3 regions of the Hydrogenophaga laconesensis genome follow, and region 1 is predicted to be linked to each of the others. Evidence: predicted binding sites of a transcription regulator. Region 1 holds the regulator's gene; each other region holds the start of a gene.
The links. The regulator FNR, encoded in region 1, switches genes on or off when oxygen is low (the NO sensors DNR and NnrR bind a similar motif). The targets are predictions, from matches to a motif close to TTGATNNNNATCAA.
Positions count from the first base shown of each region.

Region 2: a site for FNR is predicted at 1,915-1,928, ahead of J2X09_RS22625 (DUF7933 domain-containing protein). Genes of this name have one in related genera too.
Region 3: a site for FNR is predicted at 1,908-1,921, ahead of J2X09_RS12080 (bacteriohemerythrin). Genes of this name have one in related genera too.

Region 1 is NZ_JAVDWE010000018.1:106,228-110,338, reverse strand. Features, by position in the region: gene J2X09_RS24085 (sulfite exporter TauE/SafE family protein) at 1-438, opposite strand, end outside; gene hemN (oxygen-independent coproporphyrinogen III oxidase) at 460-1,839, opposite strand; gene fnr (fumarate/nitrate reduction transcriptional regulator Fnr) at 1,993-2,712, shown strand; gene J2X09_RS24070 (hypothetical protein) at 2,690-2,923, opposite strand; gene J2X09_RS24065 (nitrogen fixation protein FixH) at 2,925-3,218, opposite strand; gene ccoG (cytochrome c oxidase accessory protein CcoG) at 3,246-4,111, opposite strand, start outside.
Region 2 is NZ_JAVDWE010000016.1:84,547-88,657, reverse strand. Features, by position in the region: gene J2X09_RS22635 (LysR family transcriptional regulator) at 1-123, shown strand, start outside; gene J2X09_RS22630 (helix-turn-helix transcriptional regulator) at 289-1,407, opposite strand; gene J2X09_RS22625 (DUF7933 domain-containing protein) at 2,202-4,111, shown strand, end outside.
Region 3 is NZ_JAVDWE010000006.1:53,194-57,304, reverse strand. Features, by position in the region: gene acuI (acrylyl-CoA reductase (NADPH)) at 1-596, shown strand, start outside; gene J2X09_RS12085 (DUF2189 domain-containing protein) at 598-1,368, opposite strand; gene J2X09_RS12080 (bacteriohemerythrin) at 1,445-1,843, opposite strand; gene J2X09_RS12075 (2OG-Fe dioxygenase family protein) at 1,989-2,729, shown strand; gene J2X09_RS12070 (DUF4256 domain-containing protein) at 2,743-3,288, opposite strand; gene bktB (beta-ketothiolase BktB) at 3,305-4,111, opposite strand, start outside.

The sequences.
Region 1 (4,111 bases):
CGAGTAGAGAAGCCCGCAGGGCATGAGCGCCCACGCCATGCCCAGCACCACCGGCGCGCGCGGCCCAAGCGTGGCCATCACCGGGCGTGCACGCCGCCAGACGTTCTGCCCCAGGTTTTCGATCCAGGCCGGTTGCCGGGCCTGCCAGAGCAGCACCGCGCCCAGCAGCAAAGCGGCCACATGGAACATGGTCCACACGGGCCGCAGCACGGCGGTGTGGGTGCCCAGCCAGGCCAGGCCCTGCACGGAACCCGCCGCGAACGCGCCGAACAACGCGTAGCCCAGCATGCGGCTGAGCTGGAAACCCACCAGCGCCTGCGTGCCACGCGGCCCGGCGGCACGCGCCACGCCGGCACAGGCCGCGCCACACATGGCCACGCAATGCGGCCCGCCCACCAAGCCCATGAAGAGGGCTGTGATCGCCATCGAGGTCTGCATGGTGGCGGCGCGGGCCTGGCCTCAGATGATCCGGGAGAAACGCGCCCGGTCCAGATCCACCTGCAGGTTCTTGTCGAACACCATGGCGATGGCGCGCACCAGGAACCAGCCGGTTTCCGTGACCTGGATGCCCGTCGGGCTCAGGCGCACGAGGCCGTTGGTTTCCAGGCCCTCCAGCACATCGAGCTCGCGCGCGAAGTAGCTGCGGAAGTTGATCAGGTGGCCGAGTTCGATCGATTCGAACAACACCTCGCCCTGGCACATGAGCGACATGATCACGGCGCGGCGCAGCAAGTCGTCGCGCGTGAGCGCCAGCCCGCGCACGATGGGCAGCCGCCCCTGGTCGAGCAGGTCGCGGTATTCCTCCAGCGTTTTCGCGTTCTGGCTGTAGGTGGCGCCGATGCGCCCGATCGCGGAAACGCCGAGCGCGATCAGATCGCAATCGGGCTGGGTGCTGTAGCCCTGAAAGTTGCGGTGCAACCGGCCCTGGCGCTTGGCCACCGCCAGCGCGTCGTTGGGCAGCGCGAAGTGGTCCATGCCCACGTACACATAGCCCTCGGCCATGAGCTTGTCGAGCGACATGGACAGCATGCCGAGCTTGTCACCCCCGCTGGGCAGTTCGGCGGCCACAATGCGGCGCTGCGGCTTGAAGCGCGACGGCAGGTGGGCGTAGGCGTAGAGCGCGATGCGGTCGGGCCTCAGCTCGCTCACCTGCGCCAGCGTGCGCGCGAACGACTCGGGCGTCTGCAGCGGCAGGCCGTAGATCAGGTCCACATTCACCGATTCGAAGCCGATGCGCCGCGCGGCCGCCACCAGCTCAAACACCTGCCCGGCGGGCTGCACGCGGTGCACGGCCTTCTGCACCGCCGGGTCGAAGTCCTGCACCCCGAAGCTCAGGCGGTTGAAGCCCAGCCGGGCCAGCGTCTTCAGGCGTTCTTCGGTCACGGTACGCGGGTCGACCTCCACGGAGTACTCGCCACCCGGCACCAGGGTGAAGTGGCGCCGCAGCATGGCCATGAGGTCTTCCAGCTCGGCGTCGGAGAGAAAGGTGGGCGTGCCGCCACCCAGGTGCAGCTGCGACACGTTGTGGCCCGTGCCCAGGTGAGCCACCTGCAGCTCCACTTCACGCGCCAGGTAGCGCAGGTACTCGGCCGCGCGCGAATGGTGTTTCGTGATGACCTTGTTGCACGCGCAGTAGTAGCAGACTGATTCGCAGAACGGAATGTGCACGTACAGCGACAAGGGCAAGGCCATGGAGCCGGCGCGGCGCTGCTCCAGGGCCTGGATGTACTGGTTCTCGGTGAAGGCCTCCACGAACCTGTCGGCAGTGGGGTACGAGGTGTACCGGGGCCCGGATACGTCGAAACGCCGCAGCAGGTCCTCGGATATGGCGTGGCTCAAGATCGAATCTCCATCAAGGCCTTCACTGTGCGCCACTGCCCCGCAATATCTTTTGATCCGGATCAAAAGACGTCGATCTGATCCCCTCCGGGGGCGTCAATTCACACCCCTGGGGGGTATGCTGTAACCTTTTGCGAATCTGGACCTTTTCCAATGGACGCTCAAAGCATCAAAGTCGCCTGCTCGAGCTGCAACCTGCGCGAACTCTGCCTGCCCATGGGGTTGAACCCCGATGAGATGGACAAGCTCGACAAGGTGATCTCCAAACGCCGCCGCGTCAAGCGTGGCACGTCGCTGTTCAGCGTGGGCGACAAGTTCACGTCGCTCTACGCCGTGCGATCGGGCTTCTTCAAGACCTGTGTGACGACGGCCGACGGCCGCGACCAGGTGACCGGGTTCCAGATGACGGGCGAGATCATCGGCCTCGACGGCATCGTGAGCGACCACCATTCCTGCAACGCCGTGGCCCTGGAAGACGCCGAGGTCTGCGTGATGCCGTTCGACCAGGTGGAAGAGCTCTCGCGCGAGTTCACCACGCTGCAGCACCACGTGCACAAGATCATGAGCCGCGAGATCGTGCGCGACCACGGCGTGATGCTGCTGCTGGGCAGCATGCGCGCCGAAGAACGGCTGGCCGCCTTCCTGCTCAACCTGGTGCAGCGCCTGCACGCACGGGGTTTCTCGCAATCCGAGCTGGTGCTGCGCATGACGCGCGAGGAAATCGGCAGCTACCTCGGCATGAAGCTGGAAACCGTCAGCCGCACGTTCTCCAAGTTCGTGGAGGACGGCATCATCGATGTGAAGCAGCGCTACGTGCACATCAAGAACACCGACGGCCTGCGCCGCATCGTCAACCCTCAGACCTGCGGTTGACGAGAGCCACGCTCAGCGCGCTGGCGGCGGCCGTCACGGCCCAGAACACGAAGAACGACACGGTGTAGACCGCCTGCCGGGTCCAGCCCAGCGGCTCGCCGCTGAGCCCGTGCAGATCGCCCGGATCCACTGCGGCGAACACCACCATTTCCAGCACCGCTGCGAACAGGAAGGCAGGCCAGGCAATGGCCATCCATGGGCGCGCGCTCATCTCAGGGCTCCCTGGGCACCACCGGCGAGGCCGCGTGGTTGCGGGCCTGGTGTGCGGGCTGCAGCTTGATCAGCGCATCCGTCTTCGCCTGCCCTTCCAGCACCTGCACGGCCTGCCGGTCGCGTTCGAACTCGGCCTTGTCGAGCACGGGGTCGGCGTTCCTGACAGCGATGAAGGCGGTGAAGATGCTGGCCACGACCACGGCCAGCGGGCCGCCCACGACCAGCCACATGTGGGGCACGCGCCACCAGGCAACGGGGGCCGCGGCGACCGCGGGAGATGTCGATGGGTTCATGGAAGCTCCTCGGATGAAGATGAGAGTTCAGCGCGGCACAAGAAACGCGGCCTTCTCGGACACATGGATCGCCTCGTCGCCCACGGCGCGAATGTCGAACTGGATCGGGTGCGAGCCGCTGCTGGCCGCGTCCGGCGGAATCTGCACCCGCACCGCCACCGCGCGCACCTCGGTGGAAAGCACCTCCACCTCGGGGCTGGAGGCCAGCGCGATGCCTGGCAGACCCGAGACGCCGATGGCATAGCGTTGGGGCACCTCGGTGGCGTTCATGATCTGCAGGCGGAAGACGTTCTCGATGCGGCCCTGCTCCACCATGCGGGCCAGCGCCCCCCGGTCGCGGATCACGTCGACCTTGAGCGGTGTGCGCAGGAACAGGCTCAGGCCCACGGCCAGGGTGATCGCGGCCAGGATGGCGGTGTAGACCAGCACGCGCGGGCGCATGGCGCGGCGCAGCATCTGGCGCGTGCTCCAGCCGTTGGCCACGCCGTTCTGGGTGGAGAAGCGGATCAGCCCGCGCGGGTAACCCACCTTGTCCATCACGTCGTCGCACACGTCGACGCAGGCGGCGCAGCCGATGCACTCGTACTGCAGGCCCTTGCGGATGTCGATGCCGGTGGGGCAGACCTGCACGCACAGGGTGCAGTCCACGCAAGCACCCAGCCCCAGGGCCTTCGGATCCGCCTTCTTCGAACGGGCGCCCCTCGGTTCGCCGCGCTGTTCGTCGTAGGTGACGATCATGGTGTCCCGGTCGAACATGGCGCTCTGAAAGCGCGCATAGGGGCACATGTACTTGCAGACCTGCTCGCGCATGAAGCCGGCGTTGCCGTAGGTGGCGAAGCCGTAGAAGAAGATCCAGAACCACTGCCACGGTCCGAGGGCGCCGGCCAGCGAGA
Region 2 (4,111 bases), on a different contig from region 1:
GTGGCACGCCCGCTGAGCGACGCATGGGCCACACGGCAACTGCTGCTGTGCACCGCCGGCGACACGCCCACCGGCGCAGGTGCCGCCGCCCTGCATGCCTTCCTGGCGCAGGCCAGCGATTGAGCCCACCCGTTGTCACCGAACCGGAGCGCGACACGCACCGAGTGCCACAACCGTGGCCGGAGGCATCCAGGGTCCGGCTCCGCCGGCCCGAGATGCCGTCCCCCCTCCCAGCGCCGGAGGCGCGCCAGAGAGGGAGGAAGCCGCACAGCGGCGCAGGGGGGGAGCTCACACCGCCCGCAGCAGGCGGGCCACCAGCTGCGACTGGCTGTGCACGCCGACCTTGATGAACACGCGTTTGAGCGTGGTGCGCGCGGTCTCGTAGGACGTGCCCGCTGCCAGCGCAGCGGCGCGCAGCGTGAGGCCGCTGACCAGGCCCATCACCAGCCGCGCCTCGGACGGCGTGCAGCCGTAGAGCTGGCGCAGCGCGTCGTGGGACACGGGGTCGTTGGGCTGCAGGGTGGTGGCCGTCAGCAGGGCCAGCGGCTGCCGGGGCAGGTAACGCCCTGCCGCGCCGCGCGCCGGTGAGGCCTGCAGACTGAGCGTGGACGAGGCCGTGGCCGCCAGCGTGAGCGTGTCGGGTGGCGCTCCTGCCGCTGGCGAGAGCGCGGCCTTCACCATCGCCTGCAACCGTTCCAGCGTGGCGCGCGAACCCGTGGTGAGCCGCCCCTCGCGCAGCCGCAGGCCATTCGTGCCGCGCAGCAGCGCCTCCATGGACGCGTTGGCGTACATCACCCGCAGATCGCGGCCCACCAGCGCCACGCCGTGGTGCAGGTGGTCGAGCGCGGCCATGCCCCGCCCCGTGGCTTCGGCGTGTTCCAGCCGAACCGCGAGGCGCAGGGCGCGTGTCATGTGCCGGCTCAGACGTTCGAATGCGGCCACCTCGCGCCGGTTGAAGGTGGGCATCCCGGGTTCGCGCAGCAGCGTGACGTTGGCCACCACCTCGTCCTCGGCGAAGAGTGTGTTGCCGATCGTGTGGCGAAAGCCCTGCGGCCGCATCCACTCGTTGTAGTAGGCCGAGCGGTAGAGCGCGCCATCCTCGCGCAGGAAGGCGTCGAGGCGCTCGTTGGTGCGCACCACGCCCGGGCGGTGCAGGCGCTCGCTCACGCGGATCCAGGGGTTGTCGCGGGCGAAGTAGAGGTCGTTGAACCCCGCCAGCCAGCGCGGCGCGACGCCTTCGAGCGCGACCGGGCGGATCCGGCCGGACAGCTTGTCGAGGAAATAGAAGGTCTGCCCGTTGGAAGGAAAGGCCTGCGCGCACAGACGCATGGCCTCGGCCCAGGCGTCAGGCTCGAACACCGTGCGGTAGACGGTGTCGGTCAGCGACTCTTCCAGATCGGCTCGCATGTCGGCCAGCGTGCACCTTGAAATGAAGGGGATGCGCCCCGCTCCCATTGGGGGCAGCGTGGCGTGCTACACATTTTTGAGCTCGCCCATTGTGGTTGCGCGACGCCGATCCTTCAAGCGGAATGCGCACTAGCGCCTGACACCCTTTCTTTTCTCACCGGCGTGCCGGCGACGCGCAGCCCGCTCAAGGGCGGTAGCTCCTTCACGCGCGTGGTCTGGGTCGAACCCCGGGCGTGCGCAGTGCGGGGCACGGGCACCCAGCGGGCCGCCCAGAGCGCCCCGGTGCGCACGGCTTGTTGTCGCGTTCCCGTCGATCCACTGCCAGAACCCGCCAGGCCGGTGCCCGTTTGGGGAGGTCGCTGGCCCTTTTTCATGCCGGCAAGGCCGTCATTTGTAACCGTTCGTCGATCCGATTTTTAATAAATTTTTAATTAATATCAACCTAATATAAGTGAGTGTGCGCTCGCATTTGTGAAAGCATAAGAGACGAGAAAATCCGCGGATTTTTTGTTATTTGTCAAAAAAACATTAATAAAAACAACATTCTGTTAAATATGACAAGGTCATATTGGATGAATCTTCATACATCAAATTTCACGAATTCGTTACTTTTATCGCAGCAATGAGGTCGTGAATCGTTGAAGACTGGCGTGCGCCGATATAGTGCGCGCATGTAACAAAAGGCACGACTGTGTGCGGAGGTTTCTTCCGTCCGGCCGTGCCGGCGGTGGTCCGGTTGGCCACCTGGCGGGAACACACGCGGCGTCGCTCCGCGTGGCAGTAGAGGGAAAACCATGCTTCGTTTTTTTGCACGTGGTCTGGCCACGGGTAAGGGCGCCCTTGCGCCTTCGACAGCCATCGCGGCGCCCCGGGCCTCGCGGATCGTGCGGGCGTTCGGCTTGCTGGCGGCGCTCACCGTGTTCGCGGGCGCGGCGCACGCCACGCTGGTCGTGAGCCAGTCGGTGAGCGCCAGCACGATCGTGGTGGGCGAGCGCACGCGGCTGACGATCACCATCAGCAACGACAGCGCGCAGGAGGACGGCGCGCAGCTCGTCAATACGCTGCCGCCCCAGCTCCGGCTGTACCCGGCCGGGCATCCGGGCTACGTCGCGCCGACCACCTCTTGCGCGGGTGCCACGCTCAGCCCGGCCCCAGGTGCCGGCCCCGGTGGCGTCGACGTGCTCACCGTCAGCGGCTTCACCATCCCGCCGTACGCGGGCGGGGTCGATGGTTTCTGCACGATCTCGGTGGACCTCACGTCCTACAACGGCGGCGGCACCTGGAACAACGTCATCAACGCCACCGACCTCATGCCCGCGGCCGCTTCGCCCGCGCAGCAAAGCGTGCTGGTCAACAGCATCCTGCTGCCGGCGGTGTCCAAGAGCCTGGGCGGTGCCACGCTGGTGCAGGGCGCCTCGCGCACCGCGACCATCACCTTCACCAACCCCAACAGCGGCGTGAACATCCCGTTCACCAGCTTCACGGATTCGCTGCCGTCCAACCTCGAGGTGCTGGGCATCGTCGGCAACACCTGTGGCAGCAGCACCAGCTTCACGGCCGGCAGTGTCACGCTCACCGGTGGCGCCATTCCGGCCGGCTCGCCCGGCACCTGCAACCTGCAGTTCACCGTGCGCGGCGTGCTCGCCGCCGGTCAGGCGTCCGCCGCGGGCACCAACACCATCGCGGCCGGTGACGTGGGCAACACGCGCGGCCTGACCTACCCCGGCACCACCACCAACATCACCGTCAACAGCCCGATCACGCTGGCCAAGGGTTTCTCGGTCACGCCGCTGACCGCGGGTGCCGACTCGCTGCTGACCGTGCGCATCGGCAACAACAGCAGCGCCCCGCTGACCATCGTCGGCCTGAGCGACACCGTGGGCACCGGCTGGCCTGCCGCGTTGCGCAACTCGGGCGCCATCGGCGCGGCCAACCTGCTCGGCTGCGGCGCCGGCGCGAGCCTGGCCACGGGCACCGACGCGGGTGTCGACAAGGGCTTCGTGCTAAGCGGCGCCGAGGTGCCGGCCGGCGGTGAGTGCCGCATCCAGTTCAACGTCACCTCCACCACCACCGGCACCCACACCAACAGCTTCGCTTCGGGTGCGGTGAGCAACGCGCAGGGCTTCACCTCGCCGGCGCGCAGCGCGCCGATCGAGGTGCGCGACAACGCGCTCACCGTGGCCAAGGCGATCACGCCCACCACCGTGGCGCCTGGCGATGTCGCCACCTTCGCGGTCTCGGTGACCTCGTTCAGCCTCTCGCCACAGACCAGCGTGACGTTCACCGACACGCTGCCGACCGGCATGGTGTACGTGGATGCCAGCAATGGCGGCATCGCGCCAACGATCACCGGCGGCTGCAGCTTCAGTGCGCCCATGCCGGCACCGCTGGTGACCGCGCCCGCGTTCACCTTCGACTTTCCTGGTGCCGCGCCGGGCGGCACCACCTGCGTGGTGCGCTTCACCGCGCGCGTGCCCGACAACGCCGCACCCGCCACCACCCTCACCAACGCCAGCTTCGGCGCGGGCAACGGCACGGTGTCGGGCACGGCCGGCGCGGTCAGCCTCACGGCGGTCAACCCGCTGGTGGTGACCAAGACCTTCGACGGCGTGGTCGCGCGCCAGCGCTTCCAGGGCACGCCGTCGGTGGTCCAGATCGAACTGACCAACAACAACTTCTCGGCGCTCTCCAGCGTGGCCTTCAG
Region 3 (4,111 bases), on a different contig from region 1:
TGTGCGTGCAGGCGCTGCAGAAACATTGGGCCGAGGCGGGTGTGGCCGCCGGCAGCGGGGAGGTGCTCGTGACGGGCGCGGGTGGTGGCGTCGGCAGTGTGGCGATCTCGCTGCTGGCCGGGCTGGGCCATACGGTGGTGGCCTCCACCGGCCGGCCACAGGAAGAGACTTACCTCAGGTCGCTCGGTGCCGCCGCGGTGATCGACCGCAACGAACTCGGCGCACCCGGCAAGCCTTTGCAGAAGGAGCGCTGGATCGGTGTGGTCGACTCCGTGGGCAGTCATACGCTGGCCAACGCCTGCGCGAGCACGCGCTACGGTGGCGCGGTGGCCGCCTGCGGCCTGGCCCAGGGCATGGACCTGCCCGCGAGTGTGGCGCCTTTCATCCTGCGCGGTATCACGTTGTATGGCATCGACAGCGTGATGGCTCCCATGGCGAAGCGCGAGGCCGCGTGGGGCGAACTGGCCCGCACACTGGACCGCGCGCAGCTGGCCGCGATGATCACCGAGATCGGCCTGGCGGACGCGATCCCCGCCGCCAGCCAGATCCTGGCGGGCCAGGTGCGCGGGCGGCTGGTTGTGAACGTCAAGGGCTGAGTCAGCGCGCCGGCACCGCCTGCCGGTATGCGTGCCAGGTGGCATGGCCCACCACCGGCCCCACCACGATCAGACCCAGGAACCACGGCAGCATCGCCAGTACCACGAGCAGCGTGATGAGCGCTCCCCACCAGGCCATCACGCCCGGGTTCTGCAGGCAGGCCCGGATGCTCGTGAGCGAGGCAGAGATCGCGTCGGTCTGGCGGTCCAGGATCATGGGAATCGAGATGGCGCTGGTGACGAAGATCAGACCGGCGAAGACGCCACCCACCAGCGTGTAGGTGATGAGGAATTCCAGGTTCTCGCGCGCCAGCAGCTGGCCAGGCAGGTTGTGCGCGTCGGGCACGGTGCTGAACGACACCGCAAACACCACCAGCGACGCGCGGCCCCACAGCATTTCCAGGATGAGCAACACGCCCGCGAAGATCGCGATCGAGCCCTTGGTCTGCTCCCAGGCCAGCAAGGAATCCGGCAGCGAAGGCGGGTGGCCTTCTTCCAGCGCCCGGCTCACGTGGTACAGACCCAGGCACAGGAAGGGCCCCAGCAACAGGAAGCCCGCCGAGAGCGCCAGCACATAGGCCGGTGCGGTGCGGAACACCAGCAGCAACGCGTGCCCCATGAGAAAGAAGCACATGCCGTAGAACAGGCCCACCGGCGTGCGCACGAAATCAGCCCAACCCAGGCGAAGCCAGCGCAGCGGGTCGCCCGCGTTCAGTTCGGCCAGCTGCAGATTGAAAACCGAAGATGGCGGCTGGGGTTCTTCGTCGTTCATGACTGTCTCCTCGGTGATGCGCGCCACCTCATGGCGGGTGCTTGTGCGCAGGTCTGTGTCCGGGTTGCCTTGTGGGTCAATTCAAGGTGTGTCCCCGCAGGTGCAGGGCCAGCGCCGCATCGAACGCATGCGTGTGTTTGGCGAACCAGGCGCCCAGTTCGCGAGCCATCTGGCGCGCCGGTGCGAGATCGCCGTTGCGGATCTGCCCGATGCCCTCGCGCAGGAGGTTGAGCACCACGCGATGTTCCAGCGCGTGCGCGTCCGAACGGCCATGGCCTGTGTCGCGCATCCAGGCATCCTCCTGGCCGAAATGGGTGGAGACGTGGGCCACCAGGTCGGCCCAGGCCTGGGGAAGCTCGGCGTCGTTCGCGGCCTGCGCGCGAGCCAGCCGCTCCATGAGTTCGCGGTTCATCGTGTCCAGCGGGCCGTAGTCCAGATTCAAGGCCTCGGACCATTGCGCAACGGGGGTCGCCATCGGGTGCTCCTTTTGTCTCTTGCAAGGCGTTGCCGGAGCTTGGCAGTAGCCGTCGCCGCGCGCCTTGATCCAGCGCAAACGCTGGGCACGCGCAAGGCCCGGTGGCCTGTGGGCCCACCGGCGCGCCGCTACACTGGCCGGCGTTATGACCAGCGAATTCCAGCCTCCTTACGTGCCCCTTTCCGCGGTGCACAGCACCCTGCAATCCACCGGTTTCGCGCTGCTCAGTGCGGCCGACGTGAGCGAATGGCTCGCCGCGCGGCCGGTGGATCTGGCCGAGCTGCACACCGGCTGGAACCAGCTGCCACCCGATGCCTACCTGAAGGACGGTGGTCGTTACCGCAGCCGGCGCCACAGCTGCTTCGTGGTGGAGGACGATCGCGTGCGCCAGGTGCCGCACCGCGCCCACTGGCAACCGCTGGAATACAACGCCTTGCACGGCGGCATGCAGCGCTGGTTCGAACCCATGGAACCCGCCACCGTGGCGCTGCCGGTGTGGAGCCGCCTGCTTGCGCGGCTGGGCGAAGCGGCCAGCCAGTTACGTGGCCCGCAGCCCTGGAGCGTGGAGGCCCACGTGTTCCGCATCGACACCACCGACGGCATTGGCCGCCCCACGCCCGAAGGTGCCCACCGCGACGGTGTGGACCTGGTCGCCGTGTTCATGGTCGACCGCCACGCCATCAAGGGCGGGGAGAGCCGCGTGTTCGAAGCGAACGGCCCCAGTGGCCAGCGCTTCACACTGCGCGAGCCGTGGTCGCTGCTGCTGATCGACGACTCGCGCGTGATCCACGAGAGCACACCGATCCAGCCGCTGGAAGAGGGCGCGCTGGGCTGGCGCGATACGCTGGTGGTGACCTGCCGGCGGGGTGGCTTCCAGGGCGACTGATCCGCCCTGAACGTCAGACGCTCACCCAGCCCCTGAAGCCCCGCGCGGCGTAGTACGACTGCGCGCCATTGTGGTACGTGAAGACCTGGCCGTAGCGCCGGTCGCAGAACAGCGCGCCGCCCAGCTTGCGGATCCCGGGTGGCGTTGCCACCCAGCTCGAGGTCTTCAGGTCGAACTCACCGTACGCCTGCAACTGGCGGTACTGCGCTTCCGTCAGCAACGAGATGCCCATGGCTTTCGCCATGTCCATCGCGTTGTCCGCTGGTTTGTTCTCCTTGCGCGAGGCCAGTGCCTCGGCGTCGTAGCAGAGGCTTCTTCGGCCCGACGGGCTCTCGGGTGCGCAATCGCAGAACAGGCAGGCGCCGCTGGCATCGACCGGGCCGATGACGTCCGGCTCGCCTCCCGTCTCCTCCATGGCGAGCAACGCCTTCAGCTTGTCGGGGTTCGCTTGCAGCCGGGCTTCCACCTCGGCCCATCTCACCCCGGTGTGCCGTTGCGTGTGCTTGTCGAAGCGCTGCTTCAACGTCCGCAGAAGCGTGTCGCGCTGTTCTGCTTGCATGGCGCAGGGCGGCGGGTCAGACCCGTTCGAAGATGGCCGCAATGCCCTGGCCACCACCGATGCACATGGTCACCAGCGCATAGCGGCCCTGGATGCGCTGCAGTTCGTGGATGGCCTTCACCGTGATGAGCGCGCCCGTGGCACCGATGGGGTGGCCCAGCGAGATGCCCGAGCCGTTCGGGTTGACCTTCGCCGGGTCCAGGCCGAGGTCGCGCGTGACGGCGCAGGCCTGTGCGGCGAAAGCTTCGTTGGCCTCGATCACGTCCAGGTCCTTCACCGTGAGGCCAGCCTTCTTCAGCACAGCCTGCGTGGCGGGCACCGGGCCGATGCCCATGTACTTCGGGTCCACGCCGGCGTGGGCATACGCCACCAGGCGCGCCAGCGGCTTCGCGCCACGCGCCTTCACGGCACCGGCATCCATCAGGACCACGGCGGCGGCGGCGTCGTTGATGCCGGAGGCGTTGCCGGCGGTCACCGTGCCGTTCTCCTTCAGGAACACCGGCTTGAGCCTGGCGAAATCGTCCAGCGTGGCGTTGCTGCGGAAGTGTTCGTCGGTGGCGTAGGCCACGTCGCCCTTCTTGCTCTTGAGCGTCACGGGCACGATCTGGTCCTTGAAGTAACCGGCTTCCGTGGCGCGCTGAGCGCGGTTGTGGCTTTCCACGGCCAGCTTGTCCTGGTCTTCGCGGCCGATGCCCCACTTGGCGGCGATGTTCTCGGCCGTCACGCCCATGTGGATGGTGTGGAACGGGTCGTGCAGCGCGCCGATCATCATGTCCACCATCTTGGTGTCGCCCATGCGGGCGCCCCAGCGCATGTTGAGGCT